DNA from 3 places in the Priestia sp. MDV22-iso46 genome. Region 1 is predicted to be linked to each of the others. Evidence: riboswitches for the same ligand, from Rfam matches in the RefSeq annotation. Region 1 holds a riboswitch; each other region holds the start of a gene.
The links. Region 1 has a riboswitch for cobalamin ahead of nikA (nickel ABC transporter substrate-binding protein). Riboswitches for the same ligand answer to the same signal wherever they lie in the genome.

Region 1 (10,893 bases):
AAGACACCAGCCTGTTAGACTGGTGTCTTTTTTATTCGCATACAACTACTTGTCTAGAAAATACGCTTTTGCGCGCTACGCAGCGATCTGAAATAGAAAAGCCAGCTTCATGAATCATATGGTCAATCGTATCTACTGTAATCACGACTACTTTATCCGCAAAGCGGCGAGCGTGTTTTAAAATAGAAAGCTGATCTTCAGGCGTCGCGTGGGTGTAGAGATTGTAAGGCATGTCGATGATAGCTACATCATAGTGAGTTGTAACATCTGAAATCGGTCCAGTTTTGACATCACCGCTTAAGCCGAAATGCGCAATATTTTCACGAGATCCGTCGGTCACAAGTGGATTGATATCGCGTCCTACAATATCAATGCCCATTGAAAGGGCTTCTACAAGGACTGTACCGATACCGCAGCATGGATCAATCGCTTTGATTCCTTCAGGGTTTGGAACGGCAATGTTAGCTACAGCTCTTGCAAGGCGGGTACTGAGTGCTGTAGAGTATTCACGCGGTTTCTTCAAATGATGCAGCCATACCGCTTCGCTTTTTTGATATTTCCCAAAATACCAGCGTCCTTCAAATGGAACAATGCCAAACAAATGGTCAGGGTTATGCAAGTCTGCTTCTGCTACAAAATGCCAACCCACATCACGTTCAATAGCACGCTGACCTTTATAACTTATTTTTTGATCTTTTTCCAAGTCATTAATTTTCATGAAAATGAGTTTAAATGTTTTGTCTCCAAGGTCAATATCTTCTACTTGTTTACAAATATCTGCAAGGTCATCTGATTCATACATAATATCTAATCGCTCTTTGATAAAAGGGCTTCTGCTTGGATCAATTTTAACGGCACTTTTTATGATAGGTTTCTCAGTTTCAATTTCAAAAAGAGAGCGTCTCTCTAATTGACATAGTGAGAGTTCCTCTTCGCTGCATGCGTATGTGTAAATATACTGAGGCAGCTGCGTATGGTTATTCAATATCGTATCATCCTTTATCGTATCTAATTATCCTTCTTCTCAAACAATAGCGAGAAAAGAAGAGAAAAGCAACGAATTTAAATATATTTGCCCGTGAATACTAAATTGAAGCGCTACATAGTCCACTTATTTGACAAAACATGCTAAAATAACTGGTGATAACCTGCATGTGCTGCTGTCTATACAAAAGAACTGGATCAAGGTTTCTCAAAAATCATTTACACACTGCTGACATTTTGATGAATAGGAGAGGCTACGTGATGTCTAAAAGTGATCATGAAAAGCAACAGATGAGTCGGGCTGATATGAAAAAACAAGCCAAAACATCCTCGCAAAACCTTGTGATGAACGTACTCATTGCCATTGTATCTGTATGTATTTTAGCTCTTATTATAAATGTTTTTGTACTAATGAAATGAGCCGTTATGCTGCTCATTTCTTTTTATTAGGTTCAGCTTTTATTGAAGCGTTTGAGGTCTCTTTCACTAGAGAGCACATTGTGAATAGCATATCTTTTTTTAACAAATGATAGTTGTGATATGATGAAGCAATAATACATTAGACAAAAAGCTGGAGGTTACTTAGTATGCCATTACTTAGATTTGATTTAATAGAAGGAAGAGATGAAAAAGAGTTAAAAACATTACTAGACGCTGCTCACCGAGCGATGCTAGAAGCCTTTGGCGTCCCGGAGCGCGACCGTTATCAAATTGTACATCAGCATCCTGCTCATGAAATGATTATTGAAGATACAGGTCTTGGCTTTGAGAGAAGCAAGGATTTGGTTATTATAAGTGTAACGAGTAAACAGCGGACAGAAGAGCAAAAGCAAGCTCTTTACAGATTAATTGTAAAAGAGCTTGGAGAGAGCTGCGGCATTCAGCCAAACGACATTATGATTTCGATTGTTGAAAACGGTAATGCTGACTGGAGCTTTGGCATGGGAGAAGCTCAATTCTTAACTGGGAAATTATAAAACGGTTTATTATCTAGAGAAGCCCTTATTTCTAAGGGCTTTTTCTCATTTTGTCTATAAAAATATTATTCTCTTAGTCACATCTTACTCAAAATTAAATACAGACATCTGTCAAATGAATGATACAATAAGCTTATATGCCATTTTGAGTGGAAAAACCATAAAAGAGTTCGGCGTACTAATTTTAGAACAACAATAAATTTACATAAAGATGTAAAGATTTAAAGGTTAAAAGAGAAGTGTATAAAATCTGTAAAACAAAAGAACAGTTACGCGTTAAACATAGGAGTAAAAGGTTCTTCACGTGTTTTTTCGGATAATAAGAGAAAGTAATTTTGATCATTGAGGAGGAACTTAGAATGTTTGGATTTGATGCAGATGTATCGCCACTAGTGCGAATTAAAGTAATTGGGGTCGGCGGTGGAGGAAATAACACCGTTAACCGTATGATTGAACACGGTGTACAAGGAGTAGAATTTATCGCCGTTAATACGGATGCTCAGGCGCTTAACTTATCTAAAGCAGATGTGAAAATGCAGATTGGTGCGGCCTTAACGCGAGGATTAGGTGCAGGAGCTAATCCAGAAGTGGGAAGAGAAGCAGCCGAAGAAAGCAGAGAACAAATTCAAGAAGTACTGCAAGGCGCAGATATGGTATTCGTAACAGCTGGCATGGGCGGAGGAACCGGTACTGGAGCAGCTCCGGTTATTGCCCAAATTGCTCGTGAACTAAATGCTTTAACAATTGGAGTAGTCACTCGCCCGTTCAAGTTTGAAGGAAATAAACGTACGAAGCAAGCAGTAGGCGGTATTACTGCGATGAATGAATCGGTAGATACCCTTATTGTGATTCCAAACGACCGCTTGCTTGAAATTGTCGATAAAAAGACGCCTATGCTTGAAGCATTCCGTGAAGCAGATAATGTTCTTCGCCAAGGTATTCAAGGTATTTCAGATTTAATCGCTGTTCCGGGGCTGATTAACCTTGACTTTGCTGATGTAAAAACCATCATGTCTAATCAAGGATTTGCGCTTATGGGTATCGGACGAGCTTCCGGATCAGACCGGGCAATTGAAGCAGCGAAAAAAGCGATTTCTAGTCCGCTGCTAGATGCATCGATTGATGGAGCAAGAGGCGTGCTGTTGAACATTACGAGCGGCAGCAGCTTGAGTCTTTACGAAGTACAGGAAGCAGCAGATATTGTCACGTCTGCTTCTGATCAGGACTTAAATATGATTTTTGGGTCCGTGATCAATGAAGATTTAAAGGACGAAATGATGGTAACCGTTATTGCCACTGGATTTGATGATGAAGATGTTTCACCATCAGCTTCTACTTCTAGAGTTTCAAGAGCACGCTACTAAATTAAATAACCAGCTTTTATGGTGGCAATTGTTTTTCAATTGCCTTAAAAGGGAATCCGGTGCAAATCCGGAGCGGTCCCGCCACTGTAACAAGGAGCCTTATGTCAAAAAAGCCACTGTCTATTTAGAGACGGGAAGGCGGTATAAGGCAGTGACTTGAAGCCAGGAGACCTGCCATAAATCGCAGCACACAATAACCTACGAGGATAGGGAGGTGTTTTGGCAGAACCAAAAATAGGATAAACAAGGGATACGTTTATCTGAATTTGTTGTGAAGACAAGCACTTCTTTTTAGAAGTGCTTTTTTGTGTATTAAAATAGAAGGTGGAAAAATCAATGATAAATAATAAAAAACTCGTATCTATGATATTTCTTGTGTTACTTTGCCTCACTGCTTGCGCTCCTAATGAAGAGAGCATAAGTATAAAAGAAAGAAAGAAAACGGATAAAAGTGTGACGTTTTTATTTAATTTTACATCTGCAACGCTTGATCCTCATACGGATGATAATTATACAGCAGTTCGTGCGGGAGTAGGGGAGACGCTTGTTAAAATCAGCAATGATTTAAAAATAAAGCCCTGGCTTGCTGAAAAGTGGGAAACGAAAGATAACGGTCTTACGTGGACATTTACGATAAGAAAGAACATTACGTTTCAAAATGGCAAAGCGCTAGATGCAAATGCCGTTAAGTCTTCTCTTCAAAGAACGATAGATCAAAGTTATGCGATGAAAAACGCTTTAAATATTAAAGAAATGAAAGCGAACGGTCATGCGCTGACAATTACATTAAAAGAACCAATGCCTAAATTTCCTTCTGAGTTAGTGCATCCAAACACAGCTATTATAGATGTTGATGTTTCTAGTATAGCTAAGAAGCCCATTGGCACAGGGCCATTTCACGTTTTGACTTTCGATCAAGGAAATCAAGTGAAGTTAGAAAGATATGAACATTATTGGAATGGGAAAGTAAAATTGAAAAATGCGATCTTTGCATTTAACGAAGATGCTAATGCGCGAGTTGCGGCTCTTCAGTCCGGGACAGCCGATATTATTTATCGCCCGCCTTTAGAAAGCTTGAGCACTTTACAAGCGAATTCGTCTTTCAAAGTAAGTGGAGTACCTAGTGTGCGTACTCATTTATTGCTTTATAACCAAACCAATGACGCATTAAAAGACGAAACTGTAAGAAAAGCTATCGATACCTTACTGAACCGGAAAGAAATTGTCAGCAGCATAATGAACAATCAAGCGGCAGCGGCTCGAGGTCCATTTTTACCCCAATTTCCTTTTGCTGATAATACTGCTAGTGAGACAAAAGGAATAGCATATGCTAAAAAATATTTAGAGAAAGCAGGCTATCAACTCAAAAATGGCAAAGTAATCAAAAATGGAAAGCCATTATCCCTCTCTCTTGTCACATACAGCTCATTGCCAGAACTTCCTTTGATTGCTCAGCTTATACAGTCTAATGCGAAAGAGTTAGGAATTAATATTAAGATTCACCTAGTTGAAGACAGCGATGAATATGTAATGGCAAAAGATGATTGGGATTTAGCATTGTACAGCCTTATCACAGCACCTAGAGGGGATGCCAGCTATTATTTAAGCACGAACTATTTGCCGGGCGGTGGTTTAAATGCCAGCCGGATTAATGACGATACGCTAACAAAAATGATAGAACAGTTAAATTCAACAGTAGATGACGCAAAACGAGATCAGCTAGCCAAGCAAGCAACCGCTTTGATTAATGGGGAAATGCTGACGTCATCGATTGTACATCCAAACATTGTTGTTGCTTATAATCAAAAAGTGAAAAACTGGACAACAAATCCAAGCGAGTATTATATGCTGACTCAGCATTTAGACGTAACGCCATAGTCAATATTGTTGTTCCTATAGGAAAAAGAGAAAGGATACAATGATAGATAAAAGGATGTGACAGTAAACGTGCAAGAAGTACAAATGTATCAAATTAAAGAAGTAAAAGAAAAGGATGCTGAAGTGATTCAGTTTGTCATGAATATGCGGAATGAGCTATTTCCTATGCTGGAAAAAAATCAGCTTTCTGTGGATTTGCTTCATTTTAATGAACATTATGTTCAAGCGAAAGGCGCTGCTTTTTTTGCAGCTGTCACGGAAAATCAACAAGTAATTGGAACAATTGGTTTATACGCTTACGATGGAAGGTTTCATGCATTAAAAAAGCGATATGAACATAAAACTGCAGCCGAGATTGTAAAATGCTATGTCGATCCAGCATACCGGCGTCTAGGCATTGGACAGCAGCTGTTAAAGGCAGTGGAACAATTTGCTCAAAATCATTTTTATGACACGTTGTATCTGCATACTCATCCTTTTTTACCGGGGGCTATCCCATTCTGGATTTCACAAGGTTTTATCGAAAGGCTTGCTGAACAGGATGAGCCATGGAATACGCTGCATATGGACAGAAAAATACAACCGGTCGTAATGTAACGATATTATACAGTAATTACCATGGGATCTAGATAAGAGCTAATGCTATAATGAACGTACTTACATTTATAGCCTGTAGGGCAAGTCCTTACAGAAAAGAACCACGTTTCGAATTGGCTGAAACGTGGTTTTTTTCTATGAAAAACAAATAACAAAATATTTTTGAAAATATATATGAAATCGCTTTCAAAATAATGAAATATATTATATAATTACTAGTGTTGTGTTGTACTTTGTTAGTGTTAAATCAATATCCTACATGTGTGAGCCGATTGCCTTATGGTAGTCGGCTTCCTTTTTTATGGTAGGACTCTAAAGGGAAATAGCATTTGTTAAAATGGCTGTAATTGTCATGACAATAGTTGTCCCAAAGGCCCACTTGAAAAGAAACTTTTGATGCTCGCCGAAATCTACTTCAACCAATTAATTTATATTATAGCATTAGAATTAATGTTAAAGTTTGGAATTTTTAAATAAGATAGCTTCAACCTAAAACTAAAAAAGCCGCCTTATAGGCGACTGGTTTAAGCTAGGTCAGCTGTTATGGACTGCTTTTGAAGGTGATCAGACAGCAGGCTGTAAGCAATAATTTTCTTTTTATACTGTTTTACGACATCGACATGATCATCATAACTGTATACGCATAATCGAACATCTTTTTTTCCTTTTTTCGTATCGATAACCAGTGGAGTTTCACTGTCTTCTAGGTGTTTATAATAGTCCTTATTTCCTTCATGGACATAATATTGTTTTAAAAATGTTGCTTTATTAAAATAATCAATCACTTGCATTTTGTCTTTGCCTTCTAAATGTTTCCCATCAACTGTGACAGTAACGTTTTGATCATCAAGTGTTGGGTGTAATTGAAATTTAGTCATAAGCCATTTGACCACTGGAGTTGGAAGACACGTTACTAATATTTTGAGTGCACTTACAAGAATGATGGAAAGTAATACAATCCACGTCATAGTTAATCATCTCCGCTATAGTTTAAATGAAATAAGATTACATACTTATTTTACCACAGAGAACATGAGTACTTTTTGTACATTATGTGAACCTTCCTTAGTGAAAAGATGTATATGAAATGCGTTTATTTATGCACATTTAGGGAAATATAGAATTATAACAAATACTACATATAAAAAAGGAGAAAAAATTATGTTGTGGACGATTATTGGACTTTTATTTATTTTTTGGTTATTAGGATTAGTTTTTCATATTGGCGGCGGCATCATTCACATTCTTCTTGTCATTGCAGTGATTGTGCTAATCGTAAAACTTGTGAAACGAATTTAGATATAAAAGGCCTTTCCTTAGGGAAAGGCCTTTTATGTGGAGAGATTATAAAAACAAGACGTATTTTGATATAAAAAATCATATGCTTCCGTTCCAGAAACTCCTTTGAGACGTGCTATTTCCTCAACGGACTGATGTATCATTGATGGAACCGTTGTCTGGTTTTGAAAAGGTCCTTCAAATGGCCACGGACCATCTGTTTCGACCATCAAGTAGTCAAGAGGGTATTCCATGGCAAGCGCTTGGATTTTAGGCTTATATACAATATCAGGTGTAACTGAAATATAGTAACCGTTGTTTTTCATTCGTTCAACGGTTTTTTTAGCTCCTTTGAACCAGTGGAAGTGAGCTTTAGACACGGAATGTTTTTCTAGTAAGTCACACACAATTTCAGCGTCTTCATATACAGCGTGAAGAATTAACGGTTTTCCCCACTTTTTTGAATGAATAATAAAAGCTTCAAGCAGCTCCAAATAGGGCTCTAGAGAAAGAGTATAGGTCTGATTTAAGTAATAAGGTAGACCAACCTCACCAACAGCTATCATTTCTTCATTGTTTTGATCAATCCAGGCAAACAGCTCCGCTAATTCATTTGGAGAAGGCAGTATTTGTTCAGGATGAAATCCGTAGGCGGGTTTCACACAGGAATACAATTGGCTGATTTTTTGATTAAGTTGGCAAGACTGTAATGTGGAAGATACAGAAATAAGCGCTTGTAACGAAGGATCCTTCTCTATTATGTCCTTCCAGCTTTTCGGTTCATATTGATCGAGGTGAATATGAGCGTCAATGATTTGTTTCATAAGTATCGCTCCTTTCAGCCCAATTTGTTTAGAAATAATACGTAAGAAAATGTATGCTTCTGTTAGGCTTCCATCTTATTTTTTATGTGTTTTTTGTTCCCCCATTTAGTAATAGATGAAAACGTATAAACAATAAGAGCTAACCAAATAAAACTAAAAGCAATAACATGAGCTTTTGTTAGCGATTCATGGTATAGAATTACTCCTGCTAGCAGAGATAAGGTTGGTGAAATATATTGAAGAATACCAAGCATTGATAATGATACTTTTTTAGCACTTTTTGTGAATAATAAGAGTGGTAGAGCTGTGACCATTCCACTTCCCATTAATAAAAGACTTGTTGAAAAAGAATCAAAAAACTGCAAGTGTGATTGAAACGTGAGGTAGCCTATGTATGCTAATGAAATAGGGGAGATGACCATCGTTTCAAGAGTTAATCCGATTGTCGAATCAGCTTTAATCTTTTTCTTTGCCAAACCATATAATCCGAAAGTAAGAGCTAAACTAAGCGAAATCCAAGGAACAACACCATAATGAAGACTGAGTGTTAATACGCCGATCCCTGCTAGTATAAATGCAAAAATTTGAGCTCCGCTTAATCTCTCTTTTAAGACAATAACACCTAATAAAACACTTGTTAGGGGATTAATATATTGTCCAAGGCTCGCTTCTACTATTTTTCCATCAATGACAGCCCACATAAAAATGCCCCAATTTGCACTAATAAGTACAGACGCAGTAAAAAGGGACCAGAATAAGGATGGTTTTTTCATTATTTCTTTTACAAACGTAATGTATGTACGCCATTTCTTTGTTATCAATAAAAGAATAAGCATAAAAATAAAAGACCAAAAAACGCGCTGAGCTAAAAGCTCCCCTGGTGCTACGGGGTGAACCAGCTTCCAATAAATTGGCGTAAGCCCCCACATAAGATAAGAAAGGACTGCATACGTTACACCATCTTTGTCATGATTTAAGTTCATTTAAAACCTTCTTTCTAACATGAGATAAATTTGGTAGTAAGAGTGATAGATTAACATAAAAAAACAGCATAAACGATTATATCACAGAGAAAAACGATTCTTCACATGTTGAATGGCTCAAAAAAGCGCTATGCGCAAGGTCATTGCTTTTCCATGTCTAAAATAAAATCAAATTGCATGTTTCTAACAAGGTAAGTGCTTACACAAGTGTGCATGATAAGCGCTCCTTCAGCTTATATTCAAGTGGTTATGAAAAACAGTTGATTTCCCCATTAGAAACTGTCAAGCTTAAGGAAGAAAAAAATCTTAGAGGAAAGAATATATAGGTGACGAATATGATCGAAATAAAAGTGTCTGCGATAAGCGACGGAGAATTTAATAGAGGTGTATTTGCTAAGCAAGATATTAAAAAAGGAACGCTTATTCACGAAGCTCCTGTTATCGCTTATCCTAATAAAGAGCATGATTTTATTGAGAAAACAACACTAGCGGATTATGCTTTTGAATATGGAGTGAATCATACGGCTATTCTTTTGGGATACGGTATGCTGTTTAATCACTCGTATACACCCAATGCTACGTATGAAATTAATTTTGACAATCATACCTTTGATTTTTATGCATATACGGATATCCAAGCAGGAGAAGAAATTCTCATCAACTATAATGGAGATGAAGATGATCAAGAGCTCCTTTGGTTTGATCGTGAAGATGAAGAAGAACAAAAGTAAAAAGTTAAGCCCATCGAAAATCGATGGGCTTTTTATTATGCTTTTTTATCTGGATACATAGTAGAATTCAAACGGATGAATTGATAAATATGCGTAATAATAACTTTTAAAACGGCATATCCAGGGACGGCTAAAATAATACCGATGATTCCGAATAAGTTTCCGGCGGTTAGAATGACAAAAATGACTGTAATCGGGTGAATGTCTAGGCTTCTTCCCATAATTTGCGGAGATATTACTTTACCTTCAAGCAATTGAACAACTGCCCAGACAATGGCTAGTTTTACAAGCATGAAAGGAGAGGTAATAAACGCAATAATAATTGCTGGTATGATGGCGATAATAGGACCAAGGTAAGGCACAACATTGGTTACCATGGCGATAATCGCTAAAAGTAATGCATAGTCTAATCCAATAATCAGATAGCCAATGAAAAGCAGTACACCTATACAAATTGCAACGAAAATTTGCCCACGAATATATGCGCTTAGTGCATGATTCATATCGGCTAAAATAAACTTAGCCTCAGAACGAGAACGATTTGGAAGCAGCTTCACAATGTAATTAGGAAGATTTTTTCCATCTTTCAACAAGTAAAAAAGAATAAAGGGTAAAACGGCAACCGATAATATTATTTCTGTGATGGTTCCGACAAAATTAACGATACCGCTTGAAAATCCAGAAACATATTTACTCAAGTGTTTGGAAGCATCTTTTGAAAGCTTGTCTAGGTCCGTGTTGGCCGACTGAAGACCCTGCTCGACATATCGGTTATTTGAAAGATTCGTCACCGCATGCTGAACGTCATGCGTCAGCTCTGGGATATTATCAATAAGACGGTCAACTTGATTTTTTAGAGGCGGAATAACCGATGAAATAATAATGGCTAATGCGCCGATAATCACTATGTATAAAACAAGAATGGAAATAATTCGTTTTACACCTTTTCGTTCTAAAAAGTCAACAAGCGGATTAAATAAATAAAAGCAAATTCCTGCTAAGATAATCGGCAGTGCGATTGTTTTAATAAAAATAGAGATAGGAATTAAAATAAATCCGATTTTTGATAACGAAAAAATAGTCATGCTGAGAATAAAAATAATAATTGTATATACAACAAATTTATTATTTAAGATTTTTTCTCGGAAAAAAGTTCCTTTCTGAGGTCTAGGTTCCAAGCTGTTCAACTCCTTTAAAAAATAAATGTATAGTTATCATACCCTGATTTAGACTAATTTAAGAGGGTTTTTTACAAAGAAGTGTGCATACTAGTAGAA
Region 2 (10,893 bases), on a different contig from region 1:
TACCTGGAAATGGTGAAGCAAAAGATACTTTTCGTTTGTGATATCCGTTATTTGTATATACCGTCATAAATAAACTTTCACCAGTTAATACGCGTTTCCCAGCTCCTTTTAGTTTATTAAAAAGCCCGCTGCTGTTGGAGGAAGAACCGTCACCAAAAATGGTTTCCATCTCAATATCATCTTCCATCATCATCATTCCTCCAGCTTCTGCTATAACACTTTCTGAAGGATCTAATTCAATTTCAACAAACTGCATGTCATCTCCATACAATTTATAATCAATTTCATGTGCATTCATCATTTTCACCTCATTATTAATTCTAATCTCCTATTCATTCGATATCATCTCCCATTGCTCCTACTAAAAATAGAAAAAAGAGTAGTATGAAGAACTACTCCTTTTCAGTGTATGGATCTTTCTCATAGGCCGGTAAATCTCCAAATATGGTCATCGTACCTTCTTCATCCAGTGCATTTTCGTATCGCTCATGCTCTTTTGAAGGGTAAATAGGAAGAGGCTGTCCATATAAATCGGTAGCGGCAAAGTTTTCATAATCTTCAACGTACCCGATGGCTTCATCTGCCTCAATATAGGTTTCACTATAGTTAGACGTATCTTCTATAAAATCAGAAGGAGATTCAGACGTCCCGTAACGCGCAACGTCTTGCCAAGAATCTTCTGCGTCATATCCTGTCGTTTCGGTATCGTCATAGTCGTATTGACCAAATGGGTGATGGAGAACATTTTCTTCTACAGGTCTGTGCTTTGGAATATCCTGTGATGGGCTATGTTCTCTACAGTATAAAGTAGTCGGTACAGCCTGAAGTCTTTCAAACGAGATATCTGCTCCACATACTTTGCATGTTCCATACGTGCTGTGAGCGATTGCCTGAAGTGCTTCTTCTATTTCATGTAGCTCTTGTTTTGCATGTTCATTTAGTGCAAGGTCTTTTTCACGCTCGTATGTTTCCGTGGCTGTGTCACCAGGGTGGTTATCGTAGCTTGAAAGTTCTCCTACAGCATCGTGAGCGTCGCTTCGAGTTAGACCAAAATGATCATTTTGGTCAAAGTGCGATTGAATATCAGCCTGCTGCTGCTGTAAATTTTGTTTTAACTGACTGATTTCTTGTTTTGAAAGTGTCATGAAGCTCCCCCTTAAAAATTTATTGTGCTTTTGTAGTATGTGTTAAAAATTCAAAAAAACACGATTCATATTAGGAGTATTTGGGGTATTCATGAAGCTAAGAGAGAAAAGGAGTGGAAAATTAAAGAAAGTTAAAGGTTATAGAAAAGGGTATGATAAAAATAACGTTCTCGAGGTTTAAGGAGTACTAAATAGATCATAAAGATTTTTGATTCATTTAATAAAAACGCATAATTTAGACAAGCGAAATTAATTTTTTCTGGCGAATCGCGATGCTAGATTTTTTTGAACTGAAAGTTTATAATAAGTTAGTTACAGACTTAAGAAAAAAGATGAACGGGGGGACGTAGTGTGATTGCAACGACCGAACAGTTAGTACAAGAATACATTAAAGATGCGATTGAGTGTGCAAAAAATGAAAATCAGCCAAAATTGGTCAGTTTAGTGAAAAAAGTAAGACCTATTGACCCCCTTATTTTTTATGCGAACGGACATGACCAGTTTTATAAAGAACGCTTTTTTTGGAAAGATCCCAACAGTTATTATACATTTGTTGGATTAGGATATGCGCATACTATTTGCACCAATGCGGCAAAAGAACGTTATTTCCACATTGAAAATGAATGGAAGCGCTTTATAAAAGAAGACCTTTATAAAAATAACCAAATTTTCCCGGATGGGACAGGTCCTCTTTTATTTGGAGGATTTTCATTTGACCCAAATCAGTATCGAGAAAACTATTGGAGTGATTTCCCGAGTTCAAAATTTATGATTCCAACTGTGTTATATACTCAGGTAGACAAAGAAGGATACCTTACCGTTAATATGATGGTTAAAGGACAAGATTCTGTTAAAAAGCACATCAATTATTTCGAAGAGGTCCAAAAGCTTGTTCTTTGTGAAGAGTACGACGGGGAATCTCATATTTCACCTTTGCTGTTGGAAAAAGAGGAAATTGGGGTAGAGAAATTTAAAGGAAATGTTGAAAGAGCTACTACTTTAATTAAGCAACAGGCTATAGAGAAAGTGGTTCTTGCTCGTCAATTAAAAGTAAAATTTAATGAAGATATTTCTACTGAATACGTGCTTCAGCGTCTGTTAAAGGAACAGCCAACTAGCTACACATATATTTTAGAGGGAGAGCATCAGCATTTTATCGGTGCTTCCCCAGAAAGGCTAGTGCAAAAACAAGGAGATTATGTGTTTTCCACTTGTTTAGCGGGTTCGATTCCAAGAGGAAAGACAAGGCAGGAAGATCACGAACTAGGTGAGGAATTGCTTCAAGATCCCAAGAACTTAATTGAACACGATGTTGTTGTTCATATGATTAAAGAAGCGATGAATTCTTATTGTTATGAAGTAGAAATTCCAAGTACGCCAAGTTTATATAAAACAAAGCATATTCAACATTTGTATACACCTGTTAAAGGGCGTATAAAGGAAGATGTAACGCTATTTTCATTTATTCAAAAGCTCCATCCAACACCAGCGCTAGGAGGATATCCTCAACAGGAGGCCTTGCCTATTATTCGACAGCTAGAATCCTTTGACCGAGGGTGGTATGCAGCTCCTTTAGGGTGGATGGATATCAACGGAAACGGTGAATTTATAGTAGGAATCCGCTCCGCTGTTATTCAGCAGAAAGAAGCCGTTTTATTTGCGGGCTGTGGAATTGTAGCAGATTCTACGCCTGAAAGTGAATATGAAGAAACAAGAATTAAATTCAACCCGATGCTTTCAGCTTTAGGAGGGATTATGCGTGGAACACATTAAATCATTAACAACGTATATTGCGTCATTCGTGGATGAATTAGTAGAAGCAAATGTTGAAGAAGTAGTGGTCAGTCCAGGGTCACGTTCAACGCCTATTGCGATGCTCATGGCTGAACACCCTGATATTCATGTGCACTTAAATATTGATGAACGTTCCGCCGGCTTTTTTGCTCTAGGAATAGCAAAAGCAAAGAAAAAACCAGTGGTGCTTGTATGTACATCTGGAACAGCTGCAGCGAATTATTATCCTGCAGTAATTGAAGCTCACTACTCACGCATTCCTTTAGTAGTTATCACAGCGGATCGGCCGCATGAGTTAAGGGATATAGGTGCCCCGCAGGCCATTAATCAGAATCATCTTTTCGGTCAATATGCGAAGTGGTTTGTAGATACAGCTTTACCAGAAGAAAGTGCAGATATGAATCGTTATATTCGAACAGTAGCTTCAAGGGCTGTTCATACAGCTCAAGCTATACCGAGCGGTCCTGTACACATTAACGTACCTTTACGTGAACCGATTGTACCAGATTTGTCTATTGAACATTTATGGAGTCAAGGGAAACGCGGTAAATCATATGTGGCTGCTATTCATGGAGAAGCATCTCTATCTGAAAAAGGATTCGAAGAAATTGCGAAGCGCTTAAAGGGAACAACAAAAGGACTTATTATATGCGGAGACCAAATGTCTTTAAAAGCAGTAGACAGCGTATGCCGTTTAGCTGAATCTTTAAGCTTTCCGGTCCTTGCAGATCCGTTATCACAATTAAGAAGCGGCAAGCATTCAAAAGAAAATGTAATAGAGACATATGATACATTTTTAAAAAGTGATAAGGTTGATGAGCGTTTTCACCCGGAAGTTGTCATTCGTTTTGGCGCGATGCCGGTATCGAAACCGCTATTGCAATTTTTGAAAGCACACGAGCCGACAGAAATGTTTGTAGTTGACCAAGGTAAAGGCTGGAGAGATCCTACTTTGCGTTCAACAGTGATGATTGAAGCCGATGATACATTATTTTGTGAAGAACTGATCAAGCGTCTTTCAGCGAATCAAGAGGAGTCTACTTCATGGCTGAGGCTGTGGAAAAAGATTAATGCTCAAACTGCACAGGCTTTGAGAACATTAACTTCTGGCCAGGAATGGTTCGAAGGACAAGTAGTTCAAGAAATTGTTGATGTAGTACCTGAAGGCACGGCTTTGTTTGCTGGAAATTCAATGCCTGTTCGAGATATTGATTCTTTCTTCTTAAATACGGAAAAAGATATTCCACTCTTTGTAAATCGGGGAGCAAATGGAATTGATGGTGTAGTTTCGTCTGCTCTAGGCGTAAGCACGGCTTACGATCACACCGTTTTATTTATTGGTGACCTATCGTTTTATCACGATTTAAATGGTCTGCTGGCAGCTAAAATGCATAATTTAAATTTAACCGTTGTGCTAGTTAACAATGACGGCGGAGGAATTTTTTCATTTTTACCGCAGTCAAAACAAGAAAAGCACTTTGAATTTTTATTTGGTACGCCAACTGGATTAAATTTTGAGCATGCCACGCGTTTGTATGATGGCACATTTTCTTCAGCAAGCAGCTGGGAAGAATTTCGACATGCAATGAACCATGCTTTCGTAAAAGGCGGGTTGCATGTTGTAGAGATTCGTACAACTCGTACAGAAAATGTAGAGACTCATCGCAGTTTGTGGAAACTTGTTTCCGGGGAAATAAATTTGTCAAACGGTGAGGAATAAGCAATGATGTATCAATTAAATGGTGTATCTTACTATGTGCACACCGAGGGAAAAGGAGAGCCGCTGCTTTTGCTTCACGGCTTTACCGGTTCTTCTCAAACTTGGCGTACCTTTATGAAGAAATTCGTTAAAGACTATCAGGTGATTGCTGTTGATATTATTGGTCATGGCCAATCAGCAGCTCCGAAAGAAATCAAACCATATTCAATGGAAGCAGTCGTTGAAGCACTGCATGAGCTTCTTCAACAGCTATCTCTATCACAGGTGAATGTAATTGGATATTCGATGGGAGGAAGGCTTGCTCTTTCATTTGCTCAGCGATATCCACACCTTGTGAAAAAGTTGGTATTAGAAAGCGCATCGCCTGGTTTAAAAACGCGAGAAGAACAAAAGCTAAGAAAAGAAAAAGATGAACAGCTGGCGAGCCGCATTATGAAAAATGGGATTGAAGAATTTGTGAACTTTTGGGAGAAAATCCCTCTTTTTAGTTCTCAAAAGCAATTGCCTAGCCATGTTCAAGAAGCGGTGCGTAAAGAAAGACTTTCGCATACAGAAACCGGCCTTTCCAACAGTTTGAAAGGAATGGGAACAGGAGTCCAGCCATCACTTTGGGAGAAGCTGGACAATCTGTTGATGCCGGTTTTGCTTATTACAGGAGAAGTAGATCAAAAGTTTTGTTTAATTTCCAAAGAAATGCAAACATTAATACCAAATGCTACTTCTAGAATTATTTTAGGGACAGGCCATGCAATTCACGTGGAACAACCCGAGATTTTTGGTAGAATAGTAAGTGAGTTCTTAGCTACTACATAATTAGGAGGAAATAAAGATGACAGTTGAATGGACATCAGCACGTCAGTATGAAGACATTTTATACGAAACATATAACGGAATCGCTAAAATTACGATTAACCGTCCGGAAGTGCACAATGCATTCCGTCCAAAAACAGTAATGGAATTGATCGATGCATTTGCTTATGCTCGTGACGATGCAAGTATTGGAGTAATTGTATTAGCAGGTGCTGGAGATAAAGCATTTTGCTCAGGCGGAGACCAAAAAGTTCGCGGCCACGGCGGCTATGTAGGAGAAGATGAAATTCCACGTCTAAACGTTCTAGATTTACAGCGTTTAATTCGTGTAATTCCAAAGCCGGTTGTTGCGATGGTATCAGGCTATGCAATTGGTGGAGGCCACGTTCTTCACGTTGTATGTGACTTAACAATTGCAGCGGATAACGCAGTCTTTGGACAAACAGGTCCTAAAGTTGGAAGCTTCGATGCAGGATATGGCTCTGGTTACTTAGCTCGCATCGTAGGTCATAAGAAAGCGCGTGAGATCTGGTTCTTATGCCGTCAGTACAACGCTCAAGAAGCACTAGACATGGGATTAGTAAACACGGTCGTTCCATTAGAACAGCTTGAAGCTGAAACAATTCAATGGTGTGAAGAGATGTTAGAAAAAAGTCCAACCGCTCTTCGTTTCTTAAAAGCAGCATTTAATGCTGATACGGATGGCTTAGCTGGTATCCAGCAATTTGCGGGTGACGCAACGCTTCTTTATTACACAACCGATGAGGCAAAAGAAGGTCGCGATGCATTTAAGGAAAAACGCAATCCAGACTTCCAACAGTTCCCACGTTTCCCTTAAACAGCTGAAACAGCTTGGTGATTATCATCAGGCTGTTTTTTCAATTTAATTTAGTTAATCAGTATAAAAAGGAGAGAAATTCATGAGTAGCCAAACGATTCCCAATGGGCTTATGCAAAGAGCATATTTGACGCCAAATCGAGTGGCGGTAGAAACACCGCAAACGTCTCTTACGTTTCAAGAGCTTCATAAACGTGTTCAAAAAGTAGCACAGCAGCTTTCGTTTAACGGTGTAAAGCAAGACGATACCATTGCTTTATACATGAAAAATAGAGTGGAGTTTATTGAGATTTTACATGCGGTTTCTTATATTGGCGCCCGGTTGCTGCTCGTCAACACGCGTTTGACAAACGAAGAAATTAATTATCAGCTAACAGATGCAAACGTGTCGTTGCTTATTGCGGATGAAACATTTTTAATGAGAGAATTCCAAAGTTCCATTACTCAGCTTACTTTACCTGCTTTAAAAAGTTCTCCAGAAGCAGAAACAGGTTTTCAAAAAACGTGGAATCTCGAGGAGACATTCACCATTATGTATACGTCTGGAACAACAGGTCATCCAAAAGGAGTGCTGCAGACATATGGAAATCACTGGTGGAGTTCCGTTGGCTCAGCGCTTAATTTAGGATTAAATGAAAAAGACTGCTGGCTTATAGCGGTTCCTTTGTTTCATATTAGCGGCTTATCTATTTTAATGCGGAGCGTCTTTTACGGAATGAAAATCATTTTAGAAGAACGGTTTGAAGCAAGAGCAGTAAATGAAGCGATTGAAAACAAAGGGGTAACGATTATTTCGGTTGTCACTTCCATGCTATCCAATATGCTCGATGAGTTAGGGGAACGGAAATATCCGCATACGTTTCGCTGCATGCTTTTAGGAGGAGGACCTGCACCGCTTACTATTTTAGAGGCTTGTGTGAATAAAGAAATTCCTGTTTATCAAACGTATGGAATGACAGAAACATCTTCACAGTTCGTTACCCTTTCACCTGAAGACAGTTTGCGAAAACTGGGATCAGCAGGTAAACCATTATTTCCATGTGCAATGAAAATTGTAGATGAAAAAGGAAATGAAACAAGCGAAGCAGGAGAAATCATTGTTAAAGGTCCAAATGTTACAAAAGGATATTTAAATAAACCTGAAGCTACTGAAAAAGCCCTTCAACAAGGCTGGTTCTATACAGGAGATATCGGGAAAGTGGATGAAGAAGGCTTCCTATATGTATTAGACAGACGTTCGGACCTCATTATTTCAGGTGGAGAAAATGTATATCCAGCTGAAATTGAAAATATTTTATTGAAGCACCCTGCTGTTAAAGAGGCTGGTGTAACGGGAGTAGCCGATGAAAAATGGGGACAAGTTCCGGCAGCATGCATCGTTATAAAAGAAGACGTTTCAGATGAAGAATTATCTTTACACATGCAACAATTTTTAGCGAAGTACAAACTTCCAAAGTATTTCGTTCGAGTAGAGGAGCTGCCGCGAACGGCTTCTAATAAAATCATACGCCGGAAGCTATCATCGTTCATACAGAAAGGTAGTTAATCGATGATTATAAAAAAAGTACATCTTTATAAAATTGACATGAAGCTTCTTTCTCCTTTTTCAACAAGCTATGGTACGGTGCAGGATCGAGAATTGATTTTGCTGGAAGTAGAAGATGAAAAAGGTTTTACAGGGTGGGGAGAGGTCGTTGCTTTTTCATCTCCTTGGTATACGGAAGAAACGATTCAGACGTGTTTTCATATGTTAGACGATTTTTTAATTCCTTCGCTTCTTCATCAGCAGCTTCAAAAACCAGAGGATGTTCAAAAGCTATTCAAACCTCTAAAGCGAAATAACATGGCTAAAGCAGCTTTGGACTGTGCTGTATGGGATTTGTATGCAAAGCGGCAAAATAAGCCGTTATCTGAAGTAATTGGCGGAGTAAGGCCTGCTGTAGAAGCTGGAGTGGTAGTTGGCTTAAATGACATTTCCGTAATGAAAGAACAAATAAAGACTTACATGAAAGATGGCTATAAGCGCTTTAAAGTGAAAATTAAGCCGGGTGCTGACTATGAGCTACTGAAACAAATTCGAGATGAATTTCCAAGCATTCCTCTTATGGCTGATGCCAATTCAGCCTATACGTTAAGCGATAGTGATTCATTGAAGAAACTAGATGAATTGAATTTAATGATGATCGAACAGCCGTTAAGTTCTGATGATATCCTTGATCATCGATTGTTACAAAAGCAAATGAAGACGCCGATTTGCTTAGATGAAAGTATTGTGAGCTATGAAGATGCACGTCATGCAATTGAACAAGAAAGCTGTAAGATTATCAATGTGAAAATCGGTCGAGTTGGCGGAATGTCCGTAGCAAAGCAAATTCATGATTTATGCGTCCAGCATGGTGTAAGACTTTGGGTTGGAGGAATGTTAGAAGCAGGGATTTCACGAGCTCATAATATCGCCCTTGCCACACTGCCTTCTTTCACGATACCAGGTGATATTTCTGCGTCGTCTCGCTATTGGGAAAAAGATATTATTAAGCCCGAAGTAGAGGTAGAAGCCGGAGTAATAAAGGTGAAGGGAAAACCGGGGATAGGATACGATATTGATAAAAAGTTTATCAAAACAATCACAGCATTTGAAAAAGAATACAAATAATTAAAAACCGTTTTTTTATGAAAAACGGTTTTTTTTATTGAGGTTGTCAATGTTTAGTAGAAAAATAGGACAAATTTTTTAAAAAGAGCACATTGTTCCATCAAGCGTGTCAAAACATGTTATGATGGAATAGTTTGATGAAAAAGGTCGAAGAGTTTTATCGTAAAAAACAAAATTATTTTTGAAAATAGGTTGATAGTTTTCTAAGTTGTCCTATATAATGTGTTTATAACATAACACAATATGTTGTTTTGAAATCCATAATAAAATACTATATTTTGTGTTTTCCAGTGAAAAAGGTGTCTGATAAAAAGACTTAAAAGGGAATTTGGTGAAAGTCCAAAGCTGTCCCCGCAACTGTGAATGCTGATGAAATAAGGAGATCCACTGTGAGTAAACATCATGGGAAGGCCTTAAAGTAAAAAGAAGCATAAGTCAGGAGACCTGCCTTTTTTATGTCGTTTTATCTTCTTCGGGAGGTGAGAGGGTAGAGCGAGGATTGAGAAAAGACTTAGTGTCTTCTTCTATCTTCGTTCTATTCGCTCACCGAGGTACGGTGAGCGATTTTTTATTTTGAAGTGAAGAGAGGAGCCATATTTATGGTGAATACATTAAAGCCTACAATTCTACATGAATTAACTGCATATATTGAACGTTTAAAAAAAGAATTTACGCAGCTTGATTTTTCTTTGTATGAGGAAAAGGTTATTCAAACTGTTACAGTAAAGGAAAATATGACGGACGAAAAGGTTGCAAACGTACTAATTTTGGCAGCCTTAGAGCGTATTTCAATGGAAGAACCCGATTGGACGTACGTAGCGGCAGACGTCTACTTAAACGAACTATATCGAAAAGCAGCGGACAACCGAGGTTACGATAAAAAAGAGAAGTACGGTTCGTTTTATCAGCTTATTCAAAAACTAACAAAAATCGGCATTTATAATAAGCAGCTATTAAAAACATATACAGAAGAAGAAATTAATGAAATTGCTTCAGTCATTATTCCTGAACGCGATCGTTTATTTACATACATTGGATTGTTGACATTAGCAGATCGCTATTTAGCGACATCACATGATAAGCGCGTATACGAATTACCGCAAGAACGTTTTCTTATCATTGCTATGACGCTGATGTCTCAAGAAAAGAAAGAAAATCGAACAGCATTAGTAAAAGAAGCGTACTGGGCGCTTTCTAGTCTATATATGACGGTTGCCACACCAACACTTTCAAACGCAGGAAAGAGCTACGGACAGCTATCTAGCTGCTTTATTGATACGATTGATGACAGCTTACGCGGTATTTATGATAGCAATACAGATTTGGCCACGCTTAGTAAAAATGGAGGCGGAATTGGTGTCTACCTCGGTCATATTAGAAGCCGAGGAAGTGATATAAAAGGTTTTAAAGGCGTATCATCAGGAACAATTCCATGGATGAAACAGCTAAATAATACGGCTGTAAGTGTCGATCAGCTAGGTCAACGACAAGGAGCTATTGCCGTATATTTAGACGTATGGCACAAAGACATCTTTTCATTCTTAGACGCGCGTTTGAACAATGGTGACGAACGTCAGCGCACGCATGATTTATTCACTGGCGTATGTTTGCCAGATTTGTTTATGGAAAAAGTAGAGGCACGTGAAGACTGGCACTTATTCGATCCTCACGAAGTTCGTACGCTGATGGGCTACTCGTTAGAAGATTTTTATGATGAAGAAGAAGGCAGCGGTTCGTTCCGCACTCGTTACGCTGAGTGTGTAAATAATGAACAGCTTTCAAGAGAAACAGTACCTGCTATTGAAATCTTCAAGCGCATTATGCTTTCGCAGCTTGAAACCGGAACGCCTTATATGTTCTATCGTGATACGGTTAACCGAGCTAATCAAAACCGCCACGAGGGCATAATCTACTGCAGCAACTTATGTACAGA
Region 3 (10,893 bases), on a different contig from region 1:
CTTTTTATGTGGAAAAAAATAGATGTAAAATACTTGGTTTAAATGATTGAAAAGTCAGAATATTTGTGTTATATTATAAAAAAGCCAAGGAGTTGATTTCTTATGAAAAAGAATTTACTTAATTCACCGCAAAAATCCAACGGAAAGGTGCTTGATGCATTATTCGCTGAGATGATTTTAGACAAGGCGATTGCAGAATTTCGTAAAGCACAGCTAAAAGAAGAAATCGACCGCACGCTATTGATGAAAAATAAAGAAGAGTTTTTAAAACTCTCATCAGAACTTAAACAAATTTCTTAATTACTTACTATACTTCACACACCATCTATTTTTAGGTGGTGTGTTTTATTTTTGAGACCTACTAAAAGGGATTAATTAGTAATAATTATGAATATATTCCTATTTAAAACTTTATTTACATTAATTGTATTGACTTCTTTTATGGATTTTTTTAACATAAACAAGAATTAAAGAGGAGGGGTTTGATTGGGACATCTATTATTAGTAGATAGCTTGATTGCAGGTATTGTTTGCATTGTGTTAGGAATTTTATTTAGAGCTCATAAAACAAGCAAATTTTTGTATGGCATAGGGATTGTGTTTGGTCTTATTTTTGTCATCGGGACGGTCACTCATTCTCCATCTAATACAGAAACTTCATCAGTTACAGCTGAGAAAGTAGAAGCAAATCAAAAAGACAGTAAAGACACGTCAGAACTTAAAGCTCTCGTTACTAACGGAATGACAGATAAGGAATTTCAAAAAGAAAAAGAGAAAGCCGCTTTTCAACAGTCAGACTTAATTGCGTTAGGTAACGGAGAAGTCGGATATGTAATCAAAGCTGAAGACGGTTACGTTGTAGCTGATACGAATGGCGAAACCATTTCAAGCGTTGAAACGTTTAAAACGGCTGATGAAGTAGAACAGTATGAATTAAATGAAGTTAAAAAAGTACATAAAGATGTAAGAGCAGTTGATGCTCATTATACGGCTTCAGATTTAGAAAGCTTAGAAGATTTTGATCAAAAAATTAATGAAGTGCTGAAGCGCGTTAATCTTACAAAAAAGGAGTTTAATGAACTAAAATTAAAGGATGTTAAAACATTAACTTCTCATGAAATAGAAGTAATGAAGGCTATACGTGACTCTGTTTCTCCCCTTACAAAAGATACGCTGCTGCAAAAAACGATCCCTGCTAAAGATATTGAAAAGTATGTAGATGGATCTTATACAGCAGTGGGAGGATATGTAGCTAAAGCTGAAGATGTTCATGATATTACTTCGTACAAAGATTTTGTTGAAAGCTTACGTTTAGATTACACCGATGGTTCAGGCAAAAGGCCGTTTCCTGAAGAAGGATCGACGTACGGTGTAATCAAATTTAAATCGCAAGCGATAAGCCACGTTGATATTCCCTACGGAACTGTGTTCGGAGGAAAAACAACAGACGGACCTCCATGTACGCTTAATGGGTTTACAGGATCTCGAAACGGGGAAACCGTTCCAGAGTTCAAATTTGATAACTATTATCCACCAGCAAACGGAGCGGAACTATACCAAGTGGTAAATGGGGAAGAAGTACTTTTAGCTACCTATGTGGCAGAAGAGAAACGATTTGTACCAGCGGTTGCTAACCCAATGTAAAGGACTGGTTTTTTGTGATTCGAAAAGGTTTGTATGCAGCATATAATGAACGAGATTATGAATGTTATGAAACGGAAAACGGGTGTGTAAAGCTAATTAGCTATGATGAAGGCGATGTAGCAAATGGATTCATTCCATACAATGACACGACTTTTACAAAAGAAGTTCCTCGTGATGCTGTTGAAGAAGTGTTTTTTGTAGCTCCGTATGCTACTTATCAAAATGAAACGTTTGGTGTGTCAGATGCTTCTAATCATCGAGTGCTTTTGACCACATCTGAAAAAGAAAAAGCTGATAAATATCATTTTCAACGTACGGATAAATATCTATACGAAAAACATGTGTTAAGAGAAGAAGTGAAGTTAATGGAGAAAAAACTCCTTATTCATAAGACGCCATAATAAAAAGAGGATGCACTCGCATCCTCTTTTTATTTAATCAATTTTCTTGAAGTGTTTCTGTTCGTATTATCATTTGTACGAAGGAAGGTAATGCCAAGACCGATTAATCCTCCTACAATAGCAGGAACTACCCAGCCGAGACCCACTCCATACATAGGTAGAATCGATGTAAACAGATCGTTTACTGCCGCAATTTTGAATCCAGCAGCATTTAAGCCATCAAATAAACTAACGATAAACGTGAACAGAAGGCTTACTTGGTAAACTTCAGAACGGCCTTTAAATAAAGGATGTAAGAATGTTAAAGCAATTAACACAATAGCTAACGGATAAATAGCTGTTAAGACCGGAACCGAAATAGCGATTAATTCCGTTAAACCAAAGTTCGCTACAACGGCGCTGAATGCTGATAAAATAACAGCAATTAATTTATAAGAAACCCTTGGAAATAGCTTATGGAAGAAAGATGAACAAGATGTTACAAGACCTACACTTGTCGTTAAACAAGCAACGGTAATCATTAGACCTAAAAGAATTCCACCGTAAGAGCCAAAGTAGTAATTTGATACTTCAGCCAAAACCGTACCTCCGTTATCAAGACGTCCAAGCTCTGATACGCTTGAAGCACCCATATAGGACAATGCACTATAAATAAGAGCTAAAATAACGGCAGCGATAGCCGTAGCTTTTGCACAAATTGTGATAATTTGTCGGTTAGTTTTTGCTCCTTTTTCTTTAATTGCATTAATAATAATAATTCCAAAAACGAATGATGCTAGTGTATCCATTGTTAAGTAGCCTTCTTGGAAGCCTTTAAAAAATGCGTGTGTTGTATAAGCTTCGCTTGGTGCTTCAAATTTTCCAATTGGGTTCACGACGGCTACAACTACCAATATTCCAATAAACGTTAATTTAATAGGTGTTAAAACTTTTCCTACTAAATCGACAATTTTCGCAGGGTTTAGCGAAAAAAAGCAGGTAATAGTAAAGAAAATTACCGTGAAAATGATAAGGGGAAGGTGCCCTGAATTTTCTGATAAAAAAGGCTTAACGCCGATTTCGAACGAAACGCTTCCCGTTCTCGGCATCGCAAAAAGTGGTCCGATTGCCAAGTATAAAATTGTAGTAAAGATAATACCGAAAGCTGGATGTACGCGACTAGCTAAAGACTGCAGATCCTCTTTTCCGGAAAAACCAAATGCGAGAACACCTAGAAGAGGTAGACCTACACCCGTTACTAAAAATCCAGCGTTTGCTGACCAAATATTGCTTCCAGCAGACTGACCTAACATTGCAGGGAAGATTAAATTACCTGCGCCGAAGAATAGGGCAAAAAGCATAAAGCCAATAACCACTATAAATGAAAAAGGAACTTTGTTTGACACATTAAAACCTCCAAAATTATAAATGCTTTTTATTATCGTGTTGAATAATTAAAATTTTCAGAATTTTATATTCGAATAATAAAAATAAACATGTATCGTATTATACTAACCTAAAATGCATATTTCAATATAAAATTTTATTTTTTTAATTTATTCGCTGAAATAGCAAAAATAGAAAAATACTTAGCAAAAAAATCTCAATATACAACAATTATTTGATATGATAAAACAGAACCGTGGCTTTTAAAAATTCGCATGTGCGGCCTTACATCCTTTTAGTAAAGAACTGTTTACACAAGGTGCTTTAAGGATGTATATTTATACACGGTTCGCGGAACCGCATATGCTCGATGGATGAAAGTCAACTGTGCGAAAGGAGCAAGAAAGTGAAAAGGTTAGGTCTAGCAACTCAGATTCTAATTGGACTGATTTTAGGCGTAGCTGTAGGTGCTATTTTTTATGGAAGCGATACAGCTATTTCTATTTTACAGCCGGTTGGAGACATATTTATTCATTTAATTAAGATGATTGTCGTACCGATCGTGATTTCAGCATTAATCGTAGCGGTCGCAGGAGTAGGCGATATCAAAAAATTAGGTAAGCTTGGCGGAAAAACAATTCTTTATTTTGAAGTTGTTACAACCATTGCTATTGTAGTGGGGATTATTGCCGCGAACTTATTCCACCCTGGTGCAGGGGTTGATATGGGACATATTGAAAAAAGCGATATTTCTCAATATGAGGCAACGGCAAAAACGTCTGAAAGTACAGGGATTGCTCAAGAGCTTCTTCATATTGTTCCGACAAACGTCTTTCAATCGGTAGCAGAAGGCGATCTTTTACCAATCATTTTATTTTCCGTACTGTTTGGTGTAGGCGTAGCTTCGATTGGAGAGAGAGGAAAACCTGTTTTAGCCTTTTTTGAAGGCGTCTTGGATGCAATGTTTTGGGTAACTAATTTGGTGATGAAATTTGCTCCAGTAGGTGTATTTGCACTTATTGGTGTTAATATTATAAAGTTTGGTGTCGGATCACTTATTCCATTAGGAAAATTAGTGTTCGCCGTTTACTTCACCATGATTTTCTTTGTGCTTGTGGTTCTTGGGATTATTGCTAAAATGGCTGGAACAAGCATGTTTACGCTGATAAAAGTGTTAAAAGACGAGCTGCTTCTTGCTTTTACAACGGCAAGTTCAGAAGCCGTTTTACCATCTCTTATCAAAAAGATGGAAGACTTCGGTTGTTCTAAATCGGTTACATCGTTTGTTATTCCAACGGGCTACACGTTTAACTTAGATGGTTCAACCATTTATCAGGCGCTGGCATCGCTGTTTATTGCTCAAATGTACGGCATCGACCTTTCCATTATGGATCAAATTCAGCTCCTTCTTGTGCTAATGTTAACCTCAAAAGGAATGGCTGGTGTACCAGGGGCATCGTTTGTAGTTGTACTTGCTACACTTGAATCTATGGGCTTCCCTCTTGAAGGCATGGCATTTATTGCAGGAATTGACCGCATTCTTGATATGATGCGTACCACAGTTAACGTAGTAGGAAATGCTTTAGCTGCTATTGTAATGTCCAAGTCTGAAGGCGAGTTTGATAAGCAAAAATCATTAAATTACACAAATGAATTAAAGAAATCAAACATAGCTTAAAACAAAAAAGCCGGGCAGCTGCCCGGCTTTTTTGTTTGGAGCTGCCTGTTATCTTTTTTGAAACATATGGTAAAATAAAAGAAATGAGAGACAAAGGAAGTGTCATAATGACGGAAACTGTTCAGTTAATTAAAAAGCTTGTTTCGATTCCCAGTCCTTCTGGAAATACAGAAAAGGTAATTTCATTTGTCGAAGACTATGTAAAAGAGCTAAATATTCAAACGTATCGCAATCGAAAAGGAGGCTTAGTCGCTACTATTCCCGGTAAAGATACAGATCACCACCGCATGCTGACGGCTCATGTCGATACATTAGGTGCTATGGTAAAAGAAATCAAACCGAGTGGACGTCTGAAAATCGACCTGATTGGAGGGTTTCGCTACAATTCTATTGAAGGAGAATATTGTGAAATTGAAACTTCATCAGGAGAAGTATTTACAGGAACCATCCTTATGCATCAAACATCTGTTCATGTGTATAAAGATGCAGGGAAAGCTGAGCGGAATCAAGAAAATATAGAAATTCGACTGGATGAAAAAGTACATAGCGCAGAAGATATTCGCAGCCTTGGAATTGAAGTCGGCGACTTTGTTTCGTTTGATCCTCGTGTAGAAATAACAAAAAGCGGTTTTATTAAATCTCGTCATCTCGATGATAAAGCAAGCGTAGCTTTATTGCTTCAGCTCATGAAAACAATTCAAGAAGAACAGATCGAACTGCCATACACTACGCACTTTCTCATTTCAAATAATGAAGAAATTGGATACGGAGGAAATTCCAACATTACGCCTCAAACAGTAGAATACTTAGCGGTTGATATGGGTGCTATGGGAGATGGACAATCTACTGATGAATACACCGTGTCTATTTGTGTAAAAGATTCAAGCGGCCCATATCATTACGGTTTGAGAAGGCATTTGGTGGAGCTAGCTAAGCAGCATGATATTCAGTACAAATTAGATATTTATCCGTTTTACGGATCAGATGCTTCTGCTGCTATTCGTGCCGGACACGATATCGTACACGGCTTAATTGGTCCAGGAATTGATTCTTCTCATGCGTTTGAGAGAACGCATCAAGATTCATTGAATCATACGTATAAGCTTCTTTATTACTATGTGCAGTCGAACATGGTTCTGCTTTAAGAAAGGAATATTTAATTAATGTATTTTTATGCAAAATAAAGAACAGGACGGGATCGTGATGTCTGTCCTTTCCTAAAAATGAAGCCGGCTGTCCGGCTTCTTTTTTTAATAAATACTATATATTTTTTTACTGGTGAAGCAACAGTGGGTTAAAAAAGCACCTTTTTTAAAGAGGTACAATACTGCTTAAACCTTTTGTACATTGTGTTCATTTACAGAAGTTAAAATGTTTTTAAATTTTTAAAAGTTTCTTGTGACAAGTTTTGTAGAATGGGTTTTCAAAAGGAAATGGTTTCGGCATAATGTGGATATAGCGATCACTACAATAATCGGAGGCGAATCTTTTCATGTGGGTACTGACGGTATATGCTGGAAAAGAAATGAAAATGTTTGAATTTGAAACTGAAAAACAGGCGAGAGAAGCTTTTGCTAAAACAAATGGCTGTAAAGTTCTTTCAGAAGTTGTGTATTATAATGATCCTCATTTAACATTAGTAGCTATATAATGAAAAAACAAGAGCTGATTTTATGCTCTTGTTTTTTTATAGATACTTGTATCTTCCGAAAAGAATAGAGTTGAAATAAAAAAAAATGTACGCTATGATATGGTAGTTACTTCTATTATTCTGATAGTTTAAAAGGTTCATATATATCAAACAGCAACAGTAAAGATGCCAAGAAGGCTTAATAGGGAAACTGGTGAAATGCCAGTACTGTCCCCGCAACTGTAAGTGTGGACGAACGAGTATAACCACTGTGAAAAAATCACGGGAAGGTTCTCAAGTAGAATGATACACAAGTCAGGAGACCTGTCTTTATTGTGAAGTTTCTATTTCTCCGGGGAGCGGGAAGGGAGACGTTGGCTTAAAGTGGCATTCGTGTACACTCTTACTCTGACGTTTTACCCGCTCGCATATTAGCGAAGCGGGTTTTTCTCGTAGCGTAAAACTACATATCGTGCAAAAAAGGTGCGCAATGTTCACATTGCGTTAAATGGGAAGTCTGGTGTGAAGCCAGCGCGGTACCCGCCACTGTGAAGACGAGCTGATTGCATATGCCACTGTATTCGGGAAGGCGCAATCAAGTGATGAATCGAAGTCAGGAAGCCAGCCTTTTTCTAATGCGAAGCTTACCCTACGGGATATAGGTGGAAGTGCAAAAACTTAGTTTGAATTTTCTGCGCCTCTATCATTGATAGAGGCGCTTCTTTTAGTAAAGGAGCGAATGAGTGTGACGACGTGGAACTTAAATGGAACAAAACATCACGTATTGATTTGTAATGGAAGCAGCTGTATGAGAAAAGGTGGAGAAGAAGCCACGCAAGCTATTCGAAATAAAGTGACGGAACTGGATTTGGATGAAACGGTTCATACAACGCGTACGCGCTGTAACGGACGATGCAAAGATGCTCCTGTAGCTATCGTCTATCCTTCAGGAGATTGGTACAAGCAGGTCACTGAAACCGTGGCTCACCGGATTGTCAAAGAGCATTTAGCAGGAGGCTGCAGTATAAAGGAATCGCTTATTTATGAATGTGATCAAAATGGTTTCGTTTCTCCGGAAAATAGTGACTCCATAGAAGGAATTGACAAAGTAAAAAGTAACGCATAAAGGAGGAGCTAGCATGAAAGGTAAACTGTTAGTTATTGGATTTGGGCCAGGAAGCTTTGAACATATTACACAGCGAGCAAGAGAAGCCATTCAAGAAAGTGATATGATCATCGGTTATAAAACCTATGTGGAACTAATTCAAGGACTGTTAACGAATCAGCAAATTATTAGTACGGGAATGACCGAAGAAGTAAGCCGTGCACAAGAAGCTGTAAAGCAAGCTGAAGCGGGCAAAACCGTAGCTGTCATTTCAAGCGGAGATGCAGGAGTATACGGAATGGCAGGCCTTGTGTATGAAGTGTTGATTGAAAAAGGCTGGAAAAAAGAAACGGGCGTAGAGATGGAAGTAATTCCTGGCATTTCGGCTATTAATTCATGCGCATCTCTCCTTGGAGCGCCCGTGATGCACGATGCTTGTACGATTAGTTTAAGTGACCACCTTACGCCTTGGGAGCTAATCGAAAAAAGAATTGAAGCAGCTGCACAAGCAGATTTCGTAGTGGCTTTTTACAACCCAAAAAGCGGAAGACGAACAAGACAAATTGTTGAAGCGCAAAGGATTCTATTAAAGTACCGTTCCCCTGATACGCCTGTTGGTCTTGTTAAAAGCGCTTATCGTGACCGTGAAGAAGTCGTAATGACCAACTTAAAAGACATGTTAAACCATGAAATAGGCATGCTGACTACCGTTGTTGTCGGAAATTCATCTACATTCTTTTACGACGATTTAATGATTACACCGCGAGGATATCAGCGGAAATATACCCTCAACCAAACGGAGCAGCCGCTAAGACCGCATCAGCGACTTCGAAAAGAAGCAGAACCATGGGCTCTCGATCAAGAAGAGACTGTAAAGCAAACAGCTTCAGCTATTGAAGCAGTTCAGAACACAAGAGAAGAAAAAGCAACTTCACGAGCTCTTGCAGAAGAAGCGCTTCAAGCAATTTTAGGTGAATCCACTTCTGCGGTCGTACACCAGCCAATCGAGTCTATCTTTGAAGTAGCAGTTAGTCCAGGACTTGCAAATAAGAAATTCACGCCTGTTCAAATGACAACACTAGCGGAAGTTGTTGGTGAAAAAGGTACGATGGAGTATACACCTGACCATCAAATTAAACTGCAAATTCCAACGGCCCAGCCGGATATAATCATTGAAAAGCTCCAAGCAGCTTCCTTTTTATTATCTCCGGTCGGAGACGTGTTCACAATCAAAGCGTGTGATTTTTGCGATGGAGAAAAAAGCGATGCTATTCCACATACGGAAGAATTACAAAAGCGCCTCGGGGGAATGGACATGCCAAAAGAGCTGAAGCTTGGTATCAATGGATGCGGTATGGCTTGTTACGGCGCTGTTCAAGAAGATATCGGCATTGTCTATAGAAAAGGTGCGTTTGATTTATTTTTAGGAGCTAAAACGGTTGGACGCAATGCGCATTCAGGTCAAATTGTGGCGGAAGGCATAGCACCCGATGAAATTGTTGAAATAGTGGAGAACATTATCCATGAATATAAAGAAAAAGGTCATCCTAATGAGCGATTTCATAAATTCTTTAAGCGTGTGAAGAACGTTTATGGATTCGACTATCAAGATATAACACCAAAAATAAAAGTAGAACCAGCTCCGTGTGGAGATTAAAAAATAGGAGGACATTATATGAAATCAGTTTTATTTGTCGGTCATGGAAGCAGAGATCCTGAAGGGAACGATCAAATTCGGGAATTTATTTCGACTATGAAGCATGATTGGGACGCATCTATTTTAGTAGAAACGTGTTTTCTAGAATTTGAACGCCCAAATGTAAGTCAAGGCATTGATACATGTGTGGCAAAAGGAGCACAAGATGTAGTTGTAATTCCAATTATGCTTTTGCCTGCTGGACACTCTAAAATACATATTCCAGCGGCTATAGATGAAGCAAAGGAAAAATATCCACACGTAAACTTCGTATACGGACGTCCTATTGGCGTTCATGAAGAAGCCCTTGAAATTTTAAAAACGAGATTACAAGAATCAGGAGAGAATTTAGAAACTCCAGCTGAAGACACGGCTGTTATTGTCTTAGGGCGAGGAGGAAGTGATCCTGATGCAAACAGTGATTTATATAAAATTACGCGCCTTCTTTGGGAAAAAACAAATTATAAAATCGTCGAAACTTCTTTTATGGGCGTGACCGCACCACTGATTGATGAAGGCGTGGAGCGATGTTTGAAATTGGGCGCTAAAAAAGTGGTTATTCTCCCGTATTTCTTATTTACAGGAGTATTAATTAAGCGATTAGAAGAAATGGTGAAGCAGTATAAAATGCAGCATGAAAACATTGAGTTTAAGCTAGCCGGCTATTTCGGTTTTCACCCAAAACTGCAGACAATTTTAAAAGAACGTGCTGAAGAAGGATTAGAAGGTGAAGTGAAAATGAACTGCGATACGTGTCAATATCGCCTCGGCATTATGGAGCATATTGATCACCACCATCATCACGATCATGACCATGATCACGGACACCATCACCACGATCACCATCACGACCATCAACACCGTGAAGATAAGGTCGGCGAGCTAAAATGATTTTATTGTTAGCCGGAACTAGCGATGCACGTGCATTAGCCGTGCAAGTGAAAAAAGCAGGTCATGAGGTTACGGCAACGGTTGTAACCGAAAACGCAGCTATCGAATTACAGCGTGCAGAAGTGAAAGTGAAAATTGGACGTCTCACAAAAGAAGATATGACGGATTTTGTAAACGAACATCGTGTAAAAGCTATTGTGGATGCAAGTCATCCTTTTGCGGAAGAAGCATCTAAAAATGCTATCGGTGCGGCTGCTGAAACATCGATTCCTTACATACGCTATGAGCGGGCTTCGCAGGCTTTTACCTATGACAATATGACGATGGTTTCTACGTATGAAGAAGCAGCAGAAGTAGCAGCTGAGAAAAAAGGAGTTATTATGCTGACAACAGGCAGCAAGACGCTGCAGGTTTTTACAGAAAAGCTGCTTCCTCTTTCAGATGTACGGCTTGTTGCTCGTATGCTTCCAAGGCTGGATAATA

Region 2: it holds a riboswitch for cobalamin, as region 1 does, so the genes downstream of both, AC4NPH_RS23550 (ribonucleoside-diphosphate reductase subunit alpha) here and nikA (nickel ABC transporter substrate-binding protein) in region 1, are expected to answer to the same signal.
Region 3: it holds a riboswitch for cobalamin, as region 1 does, so the genes downstream of both, AC4NPH_RS01775 ((2Fe-2S) ferredoxin domain-containing protein) here and nikA (nickel ABC transporter substrate-binding protein) in region 1, are expected to answer to the same signal.

The regions. Positions count from the first base shown of each region.
Region 1 covers NZ_JBZVWT010000009.1:94,020-104,912, reverse strand. The annotation lists gene AC4NPH_RS26385 (TRM11 family SAM-dependent methyltransferase) at 32-985, opposite strand; gene AC4NPH_RS26380 (hypothetical protein) at 1,246-1,404, shown strand; gene AC4NPH_RS26375 (tautomerase family protein) at 1,572-1,961, shown strand; gene ftsZ (cell division protein FtsZ) at 2,321-3,325, shown strand; cobalamin riboswitch at 3,328-3,519, shown strand; gene nikA (nickel ABC transporter substrate-binding protein) at 3,662-5,203, shown strand; gene AC4NPH_RS26360 (GNAT family N-acetyltransferase) at 5,273-5,800, shown strand; gene AC4NPH_RS26355 (YfmQ family protein) at 6,325-6,768, opposite strand; gene AC4NPH_RS26350 (lmo0937 family membrane protein) at 6,962-7,099, shown strand; gene AC4NPH_RS26345 (TatD family hydrolase) at 7,132-7,902, opposite strand; gene rarD (EamA family transporter RarD) at 7,965-8,885, opposite strand; gene AC4NPH_RS26335 (SET domain-containing protein) at 9,221-9,616, shown strand; gene AC4NPH_RS26330 (AI-2E family transporter) at 9,652-10,794, opposite strand.
Region 2 covers NZ_JBZVWT010000006.1:8,965-19,857, forward strand. The annotation lists gene AC4NPH_RS23510 (TIGR00266 family protein) at 1-298, opposite strand, end outside; gene AC4NPH_RS23515 (TraR/DksA C4-type zinc finger protein) at 393-1,145, opposite strand; gene AC4NPH_RS23520 (isochorismate synthase) at 1,497-2,918, shown strand; gene menD (2-succinyl-5-enolpyruvyl-6-hydroxy-3-cyclohexene-1-carboxylic-acid synthase) at 2,905-4,659, shown strand; gene menH (2-succinyl-6-hydroxy-2,4-cyclohexadiene-1-carboxylate synthase) at 4,663-5,472, shown strand; gene menB (1,4-dihydroxy-2-naphthoyl-CoA synthase) at 5,489-6,307, shown strand; gene AC4NPH_RS23540 (o-succinylbenzoate--CoA ligase) at 6,390-7,853, shown strand; gene menC (o-succinylbenzoate synthase) at 7,857-8,960, shown strand; cobalamin riboswitch at 9,241-9,426, shown strand; gene AC4NPH_RS23550 (ribonucleoside-diphosphate reductase subunit alpha) at 9,560-10,893, shown strand, end outside.
Region 3 covers NZ_JBZVWT010000001.1:333,954-344,846, forward strand. The annotation lists gene AC4NPH_RS01740 (IDEAL domain-containing protein) at 103-300, shown strand; gene AC4NPH_RS01745 (hypothetical protein) at 487-1,644, shown strand; gene AC4NPH_RS01750 (UCP033725 family protein) at 1,659-2,045, shown strand; gene brnQ (branched-chain amino acid transport system II carrier protein) at 2,075-3,430, opposite strand; gene AC4NPH_RS01760 (cation:dicarboxylate symporter family transporter) at 3,817-5,088, shown strand; gene AC4NPH_RS01765 (M42 family metallopeptidase) at 5,196-6,233, shown strand; gene AC4NPH_RS01770 (hypothetical protein) at 6,581-6,739, shown strand; cobalamin riboswitch at 6,886-7,064, shown strand; cobalamin riboswitch at 7,183-7,362, shown strand; gene AC4NPH_RS01775 ((2Fe-2S) ferredoxin domain-containing protein) at 7,464-7,844, shown strand; gene cobJ (precorrin-3B C(17)-methyltransferase) at 7,858-9,480, shown strand; gene AC4NPH_RS01785 (sirohydrochlorin chelatase) at 9,499-10,410, shown strand; gene cobK (precorrin-6A reductase) at 10,407-10,893, shown strand, end outside.